Regions from separate parts of the Buttiauxella sp. 3AFRM03 genome, predicted to be linked through region 2. Evidence: predicted binding sites of a transcription regulator. Region 2 holds the regulator's gene; each other region holds the start of a gene.
What was found. The regulator sigma-54, encoded in region 2, starts transcription at its own class of promoters, with help from an activator protein. The targets are predictions, from matches to a motif close to GTTGGCACANNTTTCGCTNT.
Positions count from the first base shown of each region.

Region 1: glnA (glutamate--ammonia ligase) is a predicted target of sigma-54. The motif match lies at 3,080-3,099, and genes of this name have one in related genera.
Region 3: hydN (electron transport protein HydN) is a predicted target of sigma-54. The motif match lies at 1,822-1,841, and genes of this name have one in related genera.

Region 1 is NZ_CP033076.1:2,964,905-2,970,216, reverse strand. It holds gene glnG (nitrogen regulation protein NR(I)) at 1-281, opposite strand, end outside; gene glnL (nitrogen regulation protein NR(II)) at 290-1,339, opposite strand; gene glnA (glutamate--ammonia ligase) at 1,584-2,993, opposite strand; gene typA (ribosome-dependent GTPase TypA) at 3,370-5,196, shown strand.
Region 2 is NZ_CP033076.1:3,528,092-3,533,403, forward strand. It holds gene rapZ (RNase adapter RapZ) at 1-150, opposite strand, end outside; gene ptsN (PTS IIA-like nitrogen regulatory protein PtsN) at 204-695, opposite strand; gene hpf (ribosome hibernation promoting factor) at 903-1,190, opposite strand; gene rpoN (RNA polymerase factor sigma-54) at 1,213-2,646, opposite strand; gene lptB (LPS export ABC transporter ATP-binding protein) at 2,820-3,545, opposite strand; gene lptA (lipopolysaccharide ABC transporter substrate-binding protein LptA) at 3,552-4,115, opposite strand; gene lptC (LPS export ABC transporter periplasmic protein LptC) at 4,084-4,659, opposite strand; gene kdsC (3-deoxy-manno-octulosonate-8-phosphatase KdsC) at 4,656-5,222, opposite strand; gene kdsD (arabinose-5-phosphate isomerase KdsD) at 5,239-5,312, opposite strand, start outside.
Region 3 is NZ_CP033076.1:3,211,222-3,216,533, reverse strand. It holds gene D8682_RS16385 (formate hydrogenlyase maturation HycH family protein) at 1-108, shown strand, start outside; gene hycI (hydrogenase maturation peptidase HycI) at 101-577, shown strand; gene D8682_RS26775 (hypothetical protein) at 722-1,270, opposite strand; gene hydN (electron transport protein HydN) at 1,885-2,430, shown strand; gene fdhF (formate dehydrogenase subunit alpha) at 2,467-4,617, shown strand; gene hypF (carbamoyltransferase HypF) at 4,742-5,312, shown strand, end outside.

The DNA.
Region 1 (5,312 bases), 560 kb from region 2:
TAGGCACTCACGGCCGCCTCAAGGTCTGAATGAGCGGTCATTATGATGACCGGCAACATCGGGTGGCGTTGTTTAATCTGCTTTAGCAGCGCCAGGCCATCCATGCCGGGCATGCGAATATCAGATAACAAAACGTCCGGGGTTTTGGTTGCAAGAGCATTCAGGACTTCAGTGCCACTTTCAAATGTGGTGCAGCTTAAACCAGCCCCTGTTAGTGCGCGTTCCAACACCCAACGGATGGAGCTATCGTCATCAACGATCCAAACTATCCCTCGTTGCATAAAGACCTCTACTTACGAATGGGCAGGTAAACCGAAAACTCGGTATGACCTGGCCAACTGTTAAATTCGATTTTTCCCGAATGCTGATCGATCAAGTTGCGTGCAATAGAAAGACCTAATCCTGTCCCTCCTTCACGGCCACTCACCATTGGGTAGAATAGTGTGTCCTGCAGATGGGCCGGAATGCCCGGACCGTTGTCTTCAACATCAATTCGTGCAGCCAGTCGGTAACGAGTACCGTGCAGCGTAATTTGAAAAGCGGTACGCGTGCGTAACACAATCTCACCACCATCGCTGCCGAGCGCCTGAAGCGCGTTGCGCACAATATTCAATAAAATCTGTTCAATTTGGTCTGGGTCGTGCGCTAACTCAGGCAAACTTGGGTCGTAATCTCTTACCAGCGACACGTTGGCAGGTAATTCCATCGACACCAGTTTCATCACCCGTTCGGTGACTTTATGAATACTTTCAGTAACGTGCATGCCAGGTTGCTGCGGGCCTAACAGCCTGTCGACCAGATTACGTAAACGATCAGCCTGCTCAATAATCACCTTGGTGTATTCAGTGAGCGAAGGATCGGGTAAGGCTTTTGCCAGTAATTGCGCGGCACCACGTAACCCACCAAGTGGATTTTTAATCTCATGAGCCAGCCCACGGACTAAGTCACGAGCGGCAATTTGCTGCGCCTGCTGTAACTGTTCCTGACTTAAACGTCGTTGGTTATCCATCGGCGCCATTTCCATCAGGATGAAACCTTCTGGTAAACGTTGTGCTGTCAGGGAAAGAATGTGGGAGCGGCTATCGATAACCAGCGTGACTTCGTTATCGGTAAAACCCTGGCCAGAGGTCAGGCTTTCCTGCATCAAGCCAATATTTAGTGAAAAGTAACTCAACAGCTCTGGTAACGGTGTGCCGTACAGCTTGCGTGAACTTTGCGCCAAAAGTTGCTGTGCCGCCGGATTGGCGTAATGCACCGCCAGTTCGTCATCGACCAGTAAAATGCTATTGATTAAAGAATTCAGGATCTGCCCAGCATCGGGCAGCGTGCCGGTTGCCATACAGCAGTCTCCGATAATTTGCACTGTGATGGTGCATTATAGTTTCCTGGCAGCAAAAGATATTGTTGCAGCAGATTATTTGTGGAGAAAAAAGCCCATCCTGAGATGGGCTAAAAGTTTCCACGGCAACTAAAAATCTTCTGAGACTGATGACAAACCACTTCGTAGGTCGGATAAGCGCAGCGCCATCCGACACCCTACAACACCTGTTTAGTGAATTTTGTCAGCAATCTGCTCAACGTCATTAAACGCTGTAATACAGTTCAAACTCGACTGGGTGCGGAGTCATACGCACGCGGTCGTTTTCTTCGATACGCAGCGCGATGTAAGCATCGATAGCTTCATCAGTGAACACGCCGCCCGCAGTCAGGAACTCGCGGTCTTCGTTCAGGCAGTTCAGTGCTTCTTCCAGAGAGCCTGCAACTTGTGGGATCTCTTTTGCTTCTTCTGGAGGCAAGTCGTACAGGTTTTTGTCCATTGCTTCGCCCGGATGGATTTTGTTCTTGATACCATCAAGACCAGCCATCAGCAGTGCTGCGAAGCACAGGTACGGGTTAGCCGCTGGGTCCGGGAAGCGCACTTCGATACGACGTGCTTTCGGAGACGCAACTACTGGGATACGGATTGAAGCGGAACGGTTAGCTGCAGAGTAAGCCAGCATAACTGGAGCTTCGTAACCCGGGACCAGACGCTTGTAGGAGTTGGTGGTTGGGTTAGCCAGGGCGTTGATGGCTTTAGCGTGTTTGATAACACCGCCGATGTAGTACAGCGCTTGCTCAGACAGGCCAGCATATTTGTCACCAGCGAACAGGTTTACACCGTTCTTAGCCAGGGACATATGGCAGTGCATACCAGAACCGTTATCGCCAAACATTGGTTTTGGCATAAAGGTCGCTGTTTTGCCGTAAGCATGAGCAACGTTGTGAACCACATATTTGTAGATCTGAATCTCATCTGCTTTTTTAGTCATGGTGTTGAAGCGGGTAGCCACTTCGTTCTGACCAGCAGTTGCTACTTCGTGGTGGTGAGCTTCAACAACCAGGCCCATTTGCTCCATAGTCAGACACATTGCAGAACGCAGGTCTTGTGCGGAGTCAACCGGAGGAACTGGGAAGTAACCGCCTTTAACAGCAGGACGGTGGCCTTTGTTGCCGCCTTCGTATTTGGTGCCGCTGTTCCATGCGCCTTCGATATCATCGATAGCCACGTGAGAACCGGAGATGGAGCTACCGAAACGAACGTCGTCGAACAAGAAGAACTCTGGTTCTGGCCCGAACAGTACGGTATCGGCGATGCCAGTAGAACGCAGGTAGTCTTCAGCACGCTTGGAAATGGAGCGTGGATCGCGGTCATAACCCTGCATGGTGCCAGGCTCAAGAATGTCGCAACGAATGATCAGCGTAGAATCAGCGAAGAATGGGTCAATAACAGCGGTAGATGCATCTGGCATCAGAACCATGTCGGATTCATTGATGCCTTTCCAGCCACCAATTGAAGAACCATCAAACATTTTGCCTTCTTCGAAGAAGTCAGCAGTAACCTGATGAGCAGGGATAGTGACGTGCTGTTCTTTACCTTTGGTGTCAGTGAAGCGCAAATCTACAAACTTCACTTCGTGTTCATTCAGCATCGTCAAAACGTGTTCAGCGGACATACTTAACTCTCCCGGATTGGTCATTGTCGTCGTGGTAACGAGGTGTTCAATACTTTCTTCGTTTGGCTATTCGCCCTAAAATGTTTAAAGCGAAATCTGTGCCAACTTTTAAATTACCCTAAAAAGGCGCTATCATGCGCACCATAGTGCAAAAGGGATGCACCATGATGGATAGTTTGCACCAATGTAGTGCTTCAGTCTGAGATTTGAGCACCATATTGGTGCAATTTTCGTTGTGGCTCCCTTTTTTGCTCCGTGAAAGCGATCACAAACCCTTACTTTCAACATTGTTTGTAAAAGTTCTTTGTGATCCTGTTATGTCCTTCGATTAATACGTGTACAATAACGCGCTATTTCTAATGCCTGAGGCAAAGTTGTGATCGAAAATCTGCGTAATATCGCCATCATCGCGCACGTTGACCATGGTAAAACTACCCTGGTTGATAAGCTGCTGCAGCAATCTGGTACTTTCAGTAACGACCGTGCTGAAGCCACTGAACGCGTGATGGACTCCAACGATTTGGAGAAAGAGCGTGGGATTACCATCCTCGCTAAAAACACCGCTATCAAATGGAATGACTACCGTATCAACATCGTTGATACCCCTGGGCACGCCGACTTCGGTGGTGAAGTTGAACGTGTAATGTCCATGGTAGACTCCGTTCTGCTGGTCGTTGATGCAATGGATGGCCCAATGCCGCAGACGCGCTTCGTAACCAAGAAGGCATTTGCTCATGGTTTGAAGCCAATTGTTGTTATCAACAAAGTTGACCGTCCTGGCGCGCGTCCTGACTGGGTTGTTGATCAGGTGTTCGACCTGTTCGTAAACCTTGACGCTACTGACGAGCAACTCGATTTCCCAATCATCTACGCATCAGCGTTGATGGGTATCGCAGGTAACGATCACGGTGATATGGCGGAAGACATGACCCCGCTGTACCAGGCGATTGTTGACCACGTTAAAGCACCAAGCGTTGACCTTGATGGTCCGTTCCAGATGCAAATCTCCCAGCTCGATTACAACAACTACGTTGGTGTTATCGGCATCGGTCGCATCAAACGCGGTAAAGTGAAGCCTAACCAGCAAATCACTATCATCGATAGCGAAGGTAAAACTCGTAACGGTAAAGTCGGTAAAGTACTGACCCACCTCGGCCTGGAGCGTATTGAATCCACCGAAGCGGAAGCCGGCGACATCATCGCGATTACCGGTCTGGGCGAGCTGAACATCTCCGACACCCTTTGCGACACGCAAAATGTTGAAGCGCTGCCAGCACTGTCTGTTGATGAACCAACTGTTACCATGTTCTTCAACGTCAACACCTCTCCGTTCTGTGGCAAAGAAGGTAAATTTGTTACCTCTCGTCAGATCCTTGACCGCCTGAACAAAGAGCTGGTGCACAACGTTGCACTGCGTGTTGAAGAAACCGAAGATGCGGATGCATTCCGTGTATCCGGTCGTGGTGAGCTGCACCTGTCTGTTCTTATCGAAAACATGCGTCGTGAAGGCTTCGAACTGGCTGTGTCCCGTCCGAAAGTAATCAACCGTATGATCGATGGTCGTATGCAAGAGCCGTTCGAGAACGTGACTCTGGATATCGAAGAACAACACCAGGGTTCTGTGATGCAGGCGATGGGCGAGCGTAAGGGCGATGTCAAAGACATGATCCCTGACGGCAAAGGCCGTATCCGTCTGGATTACCTGATTCCAGCACGTGGCCTGATCGGCTTCCGTACTGAGTTCATGACCATGACTTCTGGTACGGGTCTGCTGTACTCCACATTCAGCCATTACGACGACGTGAAACCAGGCGAAATCGGCCAGCGTCAGAACGGCGTGCTGATCTCTAACGGCCAGGGTAAAGCGGTTGCGTTTGCTCTGTTCGGTCTGCAAGATCGCGGCAAGTTGTTCCTGGGCCACGGTGCAGAAGTTTACGAAGGCCAGATCATCGGTATTCACAGTCGTTCTAACGACCTGACTGTAAACTGCCTGACCGGTAAGAAACTGACCAACATGCGTGCTTCTGGTACTGACGAAGCAACCACTCTGGTCCCAGCACTGAAGATGTCTCTGGAGCAAGCTCTGGAATTCATCGATGACGACGAACTGGTAGAAGTGACTCCAACTTCTGTCCGTATTCGTAAACGTCACCTGACTGAAAACGACCGCAAACGCGCGGGTCGTGGCGGCAAAGAAGCGTAAGTTTCTTTCCTGCAAAGCATTGAAGCCCTGCCTGTTTAGGCGGGGCTTTTTTTTGCACTGTTGCTCGCAGAACCTGCATCATTGCAAACCCGCCGATAGTCAAAGCCTCCCTTTAC
Region 2 (5,312 bases):
AGAAATTTGGCGTTCTGCGAGGGTTTTAGCAAGATCAGGTAATAGCACCACTGGTAGGTTATCTACACAGTAGAATCCCATATCTTCTAGTGCACGCAAGGCTACAGACTTCCCTGAACCAGAGCGGCCGCTGACAATCATCAGCACCATGTTTTCACTCCCCCAACTTTTCTTGCTGCGGCATACCCGTGACCGCAGCCAGATTATTCACTTTCACTACCTTGTTCTGTTTCGGTAATGATCTGATAAAGCTCTTCATCGCTCTGTGCAGAACGCAGGCGGCGGCAAATCGTTTTGTCAGCCAGACGTTTTGCTACCAGAGACAAAGTATGTAAGTGCGTTTTTGTTTGATCCGCAGGAACAAGCAGCGCAAACATCAGGTCAACCGGTTGGTTATCGATGGCGTCAAAAGCGATAGGGGTTTCCAGTTTAATAAACACCCCAACGGCACGAGTCGTATCTTCTTCCAGTTTCCCATGGGGAATGGCGATGCCATTTCCGATACCGGTACTGCCCATGCGTTCGCGCGTCAATACAGCCTCAAATACCACTTGTGGTGGCAGGCCGAGCTGTTTTGCTGCCAGTTCACTGATGATTTCCAGTGCACGCTTTTTACTCTGGCAATGTACGTTGGTACGGGTACATTCCTTGTTCAGGACTTGACTAAGTTGTAGAGCAGAATCGTTGTTCATCATAAGTTCACCTAAGCACCCTGTTATGCTAACGGCTCGTTACTCCACGCAACGAGCCGTCTTTACCCTTCATACTTCAAGTTGCATATGCGTTGGCTTCCTCGCTCACCCCAGTCACTTACCAGAGTAAGCTCATGGGGATTCACTGTGTAGCCGCCTTTCTGCAACTCGAATTATTTTGGGTAACTGCTTATACAGTTGCCCGGATTATCAGTGTTGTTTTAGTTTATCTTTATGTTTGGTTAACTGGCGAGCCAGTTTATCAATCAGACCGTCAATCGCCGCATACATATCCTGCCCTTCCGCGCTGGCATGAATTTCACCACCATTTACATGAAGCGTTGAATCGGCAATATGCGTGACTTTTTCCACTTTTAACACAATATAGACTTGGTTAATTCTATCGAAGTACTGCTCCAGTTTGGCAAACTTCGTACTCACAAATTCGCGCAGTGCGTCAGTGATTTCGACGTTATGTCCTGTAATGTTGAGCTGCATAGTGTCTTCCTTATCGGTTAAGTCAAACCAACTGTTTACGCTGATTTGACGGTGGTATGGATAAAGACTCTCGGTACTTCGCAACAGTGCGGCGTGCCACCATGATCCCCTGATCCGATAGCATAGTCGTTAACTTGCTATCACTCAGTGGTTTCGCAGGGTTTTCCGCAGCAATTAATTTCTTCACTAATGCACGAATTGCCGTCGAGGAGGCTTCACCTCCACCTTCGGTATTAACGTGGCTTGAGAAGAAATACTTCAATTCAAAAATGCCGCGTGGGCTATGTAAATATTTTTGCGTGGTCACTCGGGAAATGGTCGATTCATGCATTTCTACGACCTGAGCGATATCAGCAAGCACCATCGGTTTCATGTGCTCTTCGCCGTGTTCAAAAAAGCCTTGTTGCTGTTCAACGATACAGCGACTGACGCGCAGCAGCGTGTCGTTCCGGCTTTCCAGGCTCTTAATCAGCCACTTTGCTTCTTGCAGATTACTGCGAATAAATTGCGAGTCGCTGTCATTGCGGGCACTGGTGCCCATTGCAGCATACTGCTGGTTTATTTTCAGACGAGGGAGGCTGTCGGCATTGAGTTCTACAGTCCAGTGACCTTGCGTTTTTTTCACCAGAACATCCGGTATGACATATTCCGGTTCACCGGTCTGAATGGATTGCCCTGGGCGTGGGTCAAGAGACTGAATCAGGCACATTGCCTCTTTCAGCACCTCTTCTTTCAGACGGGTGACGCGCATCAGGCTGCGGAAGTCATGGTTAGCGAGCAGATCCAGGTGATCGCTGACAATCAAGCTGGCTTCGGTTAACCATGGCGTTTCGCGAGCGAACTGTGAAAGCTGTATGAGCAGGCAATCGCGTAGATCACGTGCGGCAACACCCACAGGATCGAAGCGTTGAACGCGTTTGAGTACGGCTTCCACTTCGTCGAGGGTGATTTCGTCATCACCCATGCTTTCCAGAATTTCTTCCAGAGAAACTGTGAGATAACCCATTTCGTCAACGGCATCGACAATAGAGGTCGCAATTGCTGTGTCAGTATCTGAAAACGGGGTGAGATCAACCTGCCACATCAGATAATCCTGAAGAGACTGGGTCGTTTCCCCCTGATAAACCGGCAATTCGTCGTCGATATAATCGCTTCCGGTTCCTGATGGAGTGCCTGCGGTGTAGATTTCGTCCCAACTGGTATCCAGCGGTAACTCGTCAGGCATTTCTTTTTGCTCAAGCGCCTCACGGGTATCTAATGCTTCGTTTTCACGTACTTCCTGAGTTTCAACTTCTTCATGCAGATCGGTTTGCTCAAGCAGTGGGTTACTTTCCAGTGCTTGCTGAAGTTCTTGCTGTAGCTCTAACGTCGAAAGTTGCAACAGACGAATTGCCTGCTGTAACTGGGGAGTCATAGCAAGTTGTTGGCTAAGCCGTAATTGCAAACCTTGCTTCATATTCAGAGCGAGCTTCCTCAGGTTATACTCGTCATACTTCGAGCTGCAGGGGTGTTGACTGCACTCCTTCACCCCAGTCACTTACTCAAGTAAGCTCCTGGGATGAACTCCCTTGTCGCCTACCTGCAACTCGAATTATTTTGAGTATAAATATTATAATTTTTACTACCCTATCAGAGTCTGAACTCTTCGCCCAGATACACGCGCTTAACATGCTCGTCTTCCAGGATTTCGGCTGGAGTGCCATGGGCGATTAAATGGCCCTGGCTTACGATGTAGGCACGTTCACAAACAGCCAGCGTTTCGCGTACGTTATGGTCAGTAATCAACACCCCGAGCCCACTGTCGCGCAGATGCTCAATGATTCGCTTGATGTCGATGACGGATATTGGGTCAACACCAGCAAAAGGTTCATCCAGAAGAATAAATTTTGGATTTGCGGCTAATGCTCGGGCAATTTCGACACGACGACGCTCGCCACCAGACAATGACTGCCCGAGGTTATTACGCAAATGTTCGATGTGGAATTCTTCCATCAGCTCATTAGCGCGGTCATCACGCTGCTCAACAGAAAGATCGTCACGGATTTGCAGCACAGCCATTAAGTTATCGAACACACTTAAACGGCGGAAAATAGACGCTTCTTGCGGTAAGTAGCCGATACCTCGACGAGCACGAGCATGAAGTGGCAGAAGGCTGATGTCTTCATCATCAATAATAATGTTGCCGGCGTCACGCGGCACAATGCCAACCACCATGTAAAAGGTAGTGGTTTTCCCGGCACCGTTTGGGCCAAGTAACCCGACAATTTCACCCGACTTAACAGCCAGGCTGACATCTTCAACGACGCGGCGGCCTTTGTAGGCTTTGGCGAGATTTTTTGCAATTAAAGTAGCCATAACGAATTAGTTACTCTTTTTCTGCGCAGGGGCTGGTGCCGGAGCCTGGCCGTCTTTTTTCTGCAGTTGAGAAGGGACCAGAACGGTGGTGACACGTTTACCTTTTTCGCTAAAGGCCTGCATCTTCTGTTCTTTCACCAGATAAGTAATTTTGTCGCCTTTGATATTGCTGTCGACCTGCTCGAGATAAGCATTACCGGTCAGAACTACAAAGTCGTTTTGCAACTCATAGTGCATGGTCGCTGAGTGGCCGCTAACGGGTTTACCGCTATCTTGCATCTGATAGAACGTGGCTGGATTACCATAACCATCAATGACTTCTTTGCCTTCTTCGCCGCCAGGACGAGTCACAACCACTTTGTCGGCGTTAATTTTGATACTGCCTTGTGTCACGATCACATTGCCAGTGAAGGTGACGACGTTGCCCTGCATATCCAGCGACTGTTGGTCAGATTCAATGTGAATCGGCTGATCGGTATCACCGGTCAACGCAAATGCCGAAAAACTAGCGGCTAAAAGCGTACTGGTTAGTACTAAATTACGGCTGAGTTTGTTTATTTTGGATTTCATAGGATGTTCTAACCTTTTCAATCAGCTCGGCATTTTTGCTGCGTAAATTTCCACGCATTTTGAGGCCGGTGGAGTTAAAGCTGGTTCCATACAAGGTTACCTGGTCATCAGAGGCAACATCCTGAGTGACTAAATTAACCTGCGCATTGTCCGTGGTAATTTTGCGTAGCTGAGAATCCGGCGTCAGAGCCGTCAGCACCACATTCCCATACAAATACAGCATCCGATCGTTAGTAAGTTTGGCGCGATCCGCTCGTAAAGACCAGGTTGCCACTTTGTTTTCGTCATACTGCGTCATCACCGGGTTGGTAAACCACGAAATAGCAGTCTCAGAAAAATATTCAACGTGTTCCGAAACCAGCCGATAATTCAGAGCCCCTTCAGGACTGTAGGCGAGCGTCGTGGAATGTTCACTTTGATAGGTTGGCTCGTTGCTGTTTACCGTCGGTGTAGCAACGGGGTCTTTATCGACCAGATTTAAGCCAATCAACACTAATGCCAGCAATGAAAGCAGGATGATAACCCAACGTCTGGTCTTACTCATATAGATAGCCCTTTGGCCTCATCAAGCTTTCCTTGTGCCAGTAACAGAAGATCACAGACTTCGCGAACCGCCCCACGTCCGCCAGCAATACGTGTAACGTAGTCGGCACGAGGAATCAGTAAAGGATGAGCGTCGGAAACCGCTACACTCAAACCCACTTTTGCCATCACTGGCCAGTCGATTAAATCATCACCAACGTAAGCAACATGTTCCGCGGGGATGGCGAGCTTATCTAATAGATCGTGAAAAGCCAAAAGCTTGTCAGATTGCCCTTGATAGAGATGGGTAATCCCGAGTGTTGCGCATCGGTCTTCAAGTAGCTTTGCTTTGCGGCCGGTAATAATCGCGACTTCGATGTCGGAAGTCAGTACGCAGCGAATTCCGTAACCGTCACGCACGTTGAATGCTTTCAGCTCTTCGCCGCTATTACCCATGTAAATCAGGCCATCAGACATGACACCGTCAACATCTAAAATAAGCAGGCGCACGTTTTCTGCCCGCTCCATCACGCGCGTGCTCACCGGGCCATAACAGGTGGCAAGTGACGCTTCATGGTTACTCATTAAGGCTAATCCTTTGTTAAACCACGCCAGCGCGTAGCATGTCATGCATATGTACCACACCGAGAAGTTGGTCGCCATCTGCAACCAATA
Region 3 (5,312 bases), 320 kb from region 2:
AATCAAACTGAACAGCAGCAAGAATGGAGCCAGGCGTTGCTCGATATGCTGCAAGCCATTCAACAAGAACCCGCCATTTATTTGATGGTACGGAGACGCTATGACTAACGTTTTACTTTGTGTCGGCAACAGCATGATGGGTGACGACGGTGCTGGCCCGTTGCTGGCAGAAAAGTGCCAGGCCGCCCCACAAGGCGACTGGATTGTTATCGACGGCGGCACCGCACCGGAAAACGATGTGGTGGCGATTCGTGAATTACGCCCGCAAAGATTGCTGCTGGTTGATGCCACGGATATGGGCCTGAACCCAGGTGAAATCCGTATCATCGACCCGGATGACATCGCCGAAATGTTTATGATGACCACCCACAACATGCCACTTAATTATTTGATCGATCAGATTAAAGAAGATGTTGCCGAGGTGATTTTCCTCGGCATTCAGCCTGATATTGTTGGTTTTTACTACCCAATGACCGACGCGATAAAAGCGGCGGTGGAAACGGTGTATCAGAGCCTGGCAGGCTGGGAAGGTAAAGGCGGCTTCACGGATTTAGAAACACCTGATTTTGAGATGTAATGACGGCTGGGCATGGATGCCCATTCACATCCTGTTTTTATCTCTTTACCAGGGAAGGATGCGAGCTAAATAATAGACGTTACATCGACGAACCGTCCTCCAACCAATAGAAATGCAACGTCAAATATCATTGATCAAATTAATTTATATAAAATTACTGACTGACATGGTTGTGTATGTTCTATATTGAGAATGAAACACCATATGTAGCGCACCTTCCATTTTTTTACGACCGACAAAATCATTTGGATAAATAATTTCACCCAAATTAGAATCAAAGAAACAAATATCGCGAGCGGCTATCTTCAGAGCAACGGAATGCCCAACGCTTGCGTTAACCATATTTATTTCATGCTTACCATTCATTACCAATTCATTCATCAAAGCTGATGCCGATACTCTACTTAGTCTGACCATACCTCTATAACGAATATGACCTTCTATTCTTACAATCTCATTAAATATTTCTTCTCTGGGAAGTGAGGTATACGCCAAAGCAACATGATAATGTTGATATTGGAGATTCATAACCCCACGAATAATGCTCTGAGTTTTTGGCAAATGAAAATAATTCTCAACATTGCACGAATGCGGAGGTGAAATAAGGTAAGCTGCGCTAAATCCATAACAAGCCCCCCCAATCCATATATTTCCTTGCCCTGAATATCCTTTTTCCCTGTTGCTCCAGTCCACACACCACCCAACTTTGTTCGATCGGTACCTGACCAACCGTACTTCCTCATGTAAGCACTCTGGCTAAAATAATTGTATTTACCCTTAGTATTTCTGACATAAGTCATTAATGCATTTACTATGTTTGGCATCCAATCCCTTATATAGACTCATACGCATAAATTAAACAATACATAACAGATCACAGCGTTATCTCAATGGCTGAGATTTATGTAATAATTTGGGGTGGCACGCTATCACAAATATTATTACCTTTATACTTAAATAGTTATTAAGTATTATATAGTCATTATTAAAACCAATGATAAACCTCACAAATAAAACCATTTAATTAAAAAAGAAAATATATTATTAATATATTTGATATTGACACTACTTCATTGTTATCGATTACCTGAGTTTGAACGGCCAGGAAAAGCCGTTTATCTCCTGGTGAGGGCAACTCAATCCACTCTCTGTCATCTGCCCAAATGACATCGTCAAATGTGTCGATGTCACTGTCATCCCACCCCGGATCAATGCGCAAAGCCTTGAATCACGCTAGTTTCAAAGTTGGCACACTTTATGTATGCCTAAAGCAGTCTTATAAAAAACACTCTATCCAGGAGTCTCTGATGAACCGCTTCATCATTGCTGATTCGAGCAAATGTATTGGCTGTCGCACTTGCGAAGTGGCCTGTGTCGTGTCCCACCAGGAAGCACAGGATTGCGCGGCATTAACACCGCAAACTTTCCTGCCTCGTATTCACGTGGTTAAAGGCGTGAATGTTTCTACCGCAACGATGTGCCGCCAGTGCGAAGACGCACCTTGCGCCAACGTCTGCCCTAACGGGGCTATCAGCCGCGAACATGGCTTTGTGAATGTGATGCAGGAACGCTGCATCGGCTGCAAAACCTGCGTGGTTGCCTGCCCATATGGCGCGATGGAAGTGGTTGTTCGCCCGGTTGTGCGTAACAGCGGCGCGGGTCTTAACGTGATGGCTGAAAAAGCCGAAGCGAATAAGTGCGACCTTTGCCACACCCGTGCAGAAGGCCCGGCCTGTATGGAAGCCTGCCCAACCAACGCCATTATCTGCGTTGATCGCAACAAACTTGAACAAATGAATATCGAAAAACGCCGCCGTGCTGCGTTTGATGCGACTTCATCTATTTATTTCTAAACCCCTTTAACTTCACTTTTAACAGGTCTGTTACTGATGAAAAAAATTACCAGCGTCTGCCCTTACTGTGGCGCAGGCTGCAAACTCAAACTGGTTGTTGAGAAGAATAAAATTATCCGTGCCGAAGCGGCTGATGGCGTGACGAACCAAAATGAACTCTGCCTGAAAGGCTATTACGGCTGGGATTTTCTCAACGACACAAAACTGCTCACACCGCGTCTGACGCAGCCGATGATTCGTTATGAAAAAGGCGGCAAGCTCCAGCCTGTTAGCTGGGATGAAGCCATTAGCTATACCGCGAAACGCCTGAAAGCGATTAAAGAGCAATATGGCCCGCGTTCCATTATGACGACCGGTTCGTCACGCGGAACGGGTAACGAAACTAACTATGTGATGCAGAAGTTTGCCCGCGGTGTGCTGCATACCAACAACGTCGATTGCTGTGCGCGTGTTTGCCACGGGCCGTCGGTGGCGGGTTTGCAGGTGACGCTGGGAAATGGCGCGATGAGTAACTCCATCGGCGACATCGAACATTCAAAATGCCTGTTGGTATTTGGTTATAACTGCGCCGATTCGCACCCGATCGTGGCGCGTCGGGTGATTAAAGCGAAAGAAAATGGCGCGAAAATTATTGTTTGTGACCCGCGCCGCATCGAAACCGCGCGTATTGCAGACCAACATTTGCAGCTGAAAAACGGCTGTAATATGGCGCTGGTGAATGCCTTTGGCTACGTGCTGCTCGAAGAGAACCTCTACGATAAAGAGTACGTGGCGAAATTTACTGACGGTCTGGATGCTTACCGTGAAGTGGTAAAAGGCTACGCGCCAGAAGACGTTGAGCATTTGACTGGCGTACCGGCGCATCAGGTTCGTCAGGCGATGCGGACGTTCGCCGCAGCTCCTTCAGCCACCATCATGTGGGGCATGGGCGTGACGCAGTTTGGTCAGGCAGTCGACGTGGTAAAAGGCTTATCAAGCCTGGCACTGCTGACCGGTAACCTGGGGCGTGAAAACGTTGGCGTTGGCCCGGTACGTGGGCAAAACAACGTGCAGGGTGCGTGTGATATGGGCGTGCTGCCGAACCAGTTCCCTGGCTATCAGGATGTGGTTGACCCGGACGTTCGTGCCAAATTTGCCAAAGCATGGGGCATCAACGTTGATGATATGGACGACAAAGTCGGCGTGCGTATCACCGAAGTGCCGCATATGGCCATCGAAGGCGAAATGAAAGCCTATTACATCATGGGCGAAGACCCGTTGCAGACCGAAGCCGATCTTGGCCTGGTGCGCAAAGGGTTTGAAGCGCTCGATTTTGTGGTAGTGCAGGACATCTTTATGACCAAAACCGCCGAAGTGGCGGATGTGATTTTGCCAGCGACTTCCTGGGGCGAACACGGTGGCGTATTCACCTGTGCGGACCGCGGCTTCCAGCGTTTTGAAAAAGCCATTGATGCGAAATACAACGTCAAACGTGACTGGGAAATTATCAGCCTGCTCGCAACCGAGATGGGCTACCCGATGCACTACGACAACAACCAGCAAATCTGGGACGAACTGCGCGAACTCTGCCCGCTGTTCTTTGGTGTGACCTGGGAAAAAATGGGTGAAATGGGCCATGTTCAGTGGCCGTGCCCGACGCTTGACCACCCTGGCACGCCGTATCTCTACAAAGACAGCAAGTTCGATACTCCAAACGGTAAAGGCCAGCTTTTTGCCGCGCAGTGGCGTGCGCCTGCCGAAGTGCCAGATGCCGAATATCCGCTGGTGCTGTGTACCGTGCGTGAAGTTGGCCACTACTCTTGCCGCTCGATGACCGGCAACTGTGCGGCGCTGCAAACCCTGGCCGATGAACCTGGATTTGTGCAAATGAACCCGACAGACGCCAACCTGCTCGGCATTAAAGACAAGCAACTGGTGTGGGTCAGTTCACGTCGCGGCAAAGTTATCAGCCGTGCAGAAGTGAACGAGCGCATTAACGTAGGCTCCGTTTACATGACCTACCAATGGTGGATTGGTGCGTGTAATGAGCTAACGCAGGACAACCTGGACCCGATTTCCAAAACACCGGAAACCAAGTATTGCGCGGTCAACGTTAGCCAGATTGCCGACCAGCAATGGGCAGAAAACTACGCTCAGACGACCTATAGCGATATGAAAGCGCGTTTGCGTCAGGCTGTAGAAGTTTAAGTGTAAAAACAACCCTCATCCCAACCTTCTCCCTGAGGGAGAAGGAGTATTCCCCCTCTCCTGTGGGAGAGGGTTGGGGTGAGGACGAAAGTTTTAAGGAACAATTGTGAATTTTAACGGCGTGATGCTACGCATTCGCGGCAAAGTGCAGGGCGTTGGCTTCCGGCCATTCGTCTGGCAACTGGCGCAACAACTCAGCCTCACCGGCGATGTCTGCAATGACGGCGCGGGTGTGTTAGTGCGCCTGACATCCACCGCCGATGCGTTTATCACCAGGCTTCACGCCCATTGCCCGCCACTGGCGCGTATCGATAGCCTTGAACAATCGCCAATGCAGTGGGAAACGCTACCCCAGGATTTCACCATTCGCCACAGTCACAGCAGCTCGATGGAGACACAAATCGTCCCCGACGCCGCCACCTGCCCGGATTGCCTGCGCGAACTCAATGATCCAAACAATCGCCGTTATCGCTATCCGTTTATCAATTGCACCCACTGCGGCCCGCGCTTCACCATTATTAATACCATGCCGTATGACCGGCCAAACACGGTGATGGCGGCTTTTCCACTTTGCCCAGCGTGTGAAAAAGAGTACCGCGAACCGATGGACAGGCGCTTTCATGCGCAGCCTGTCGCTTGCCCGGAATGTGGGCCGCAAATCAGCTGGCAATGTGATGAGCAACACCTTGAGCGCG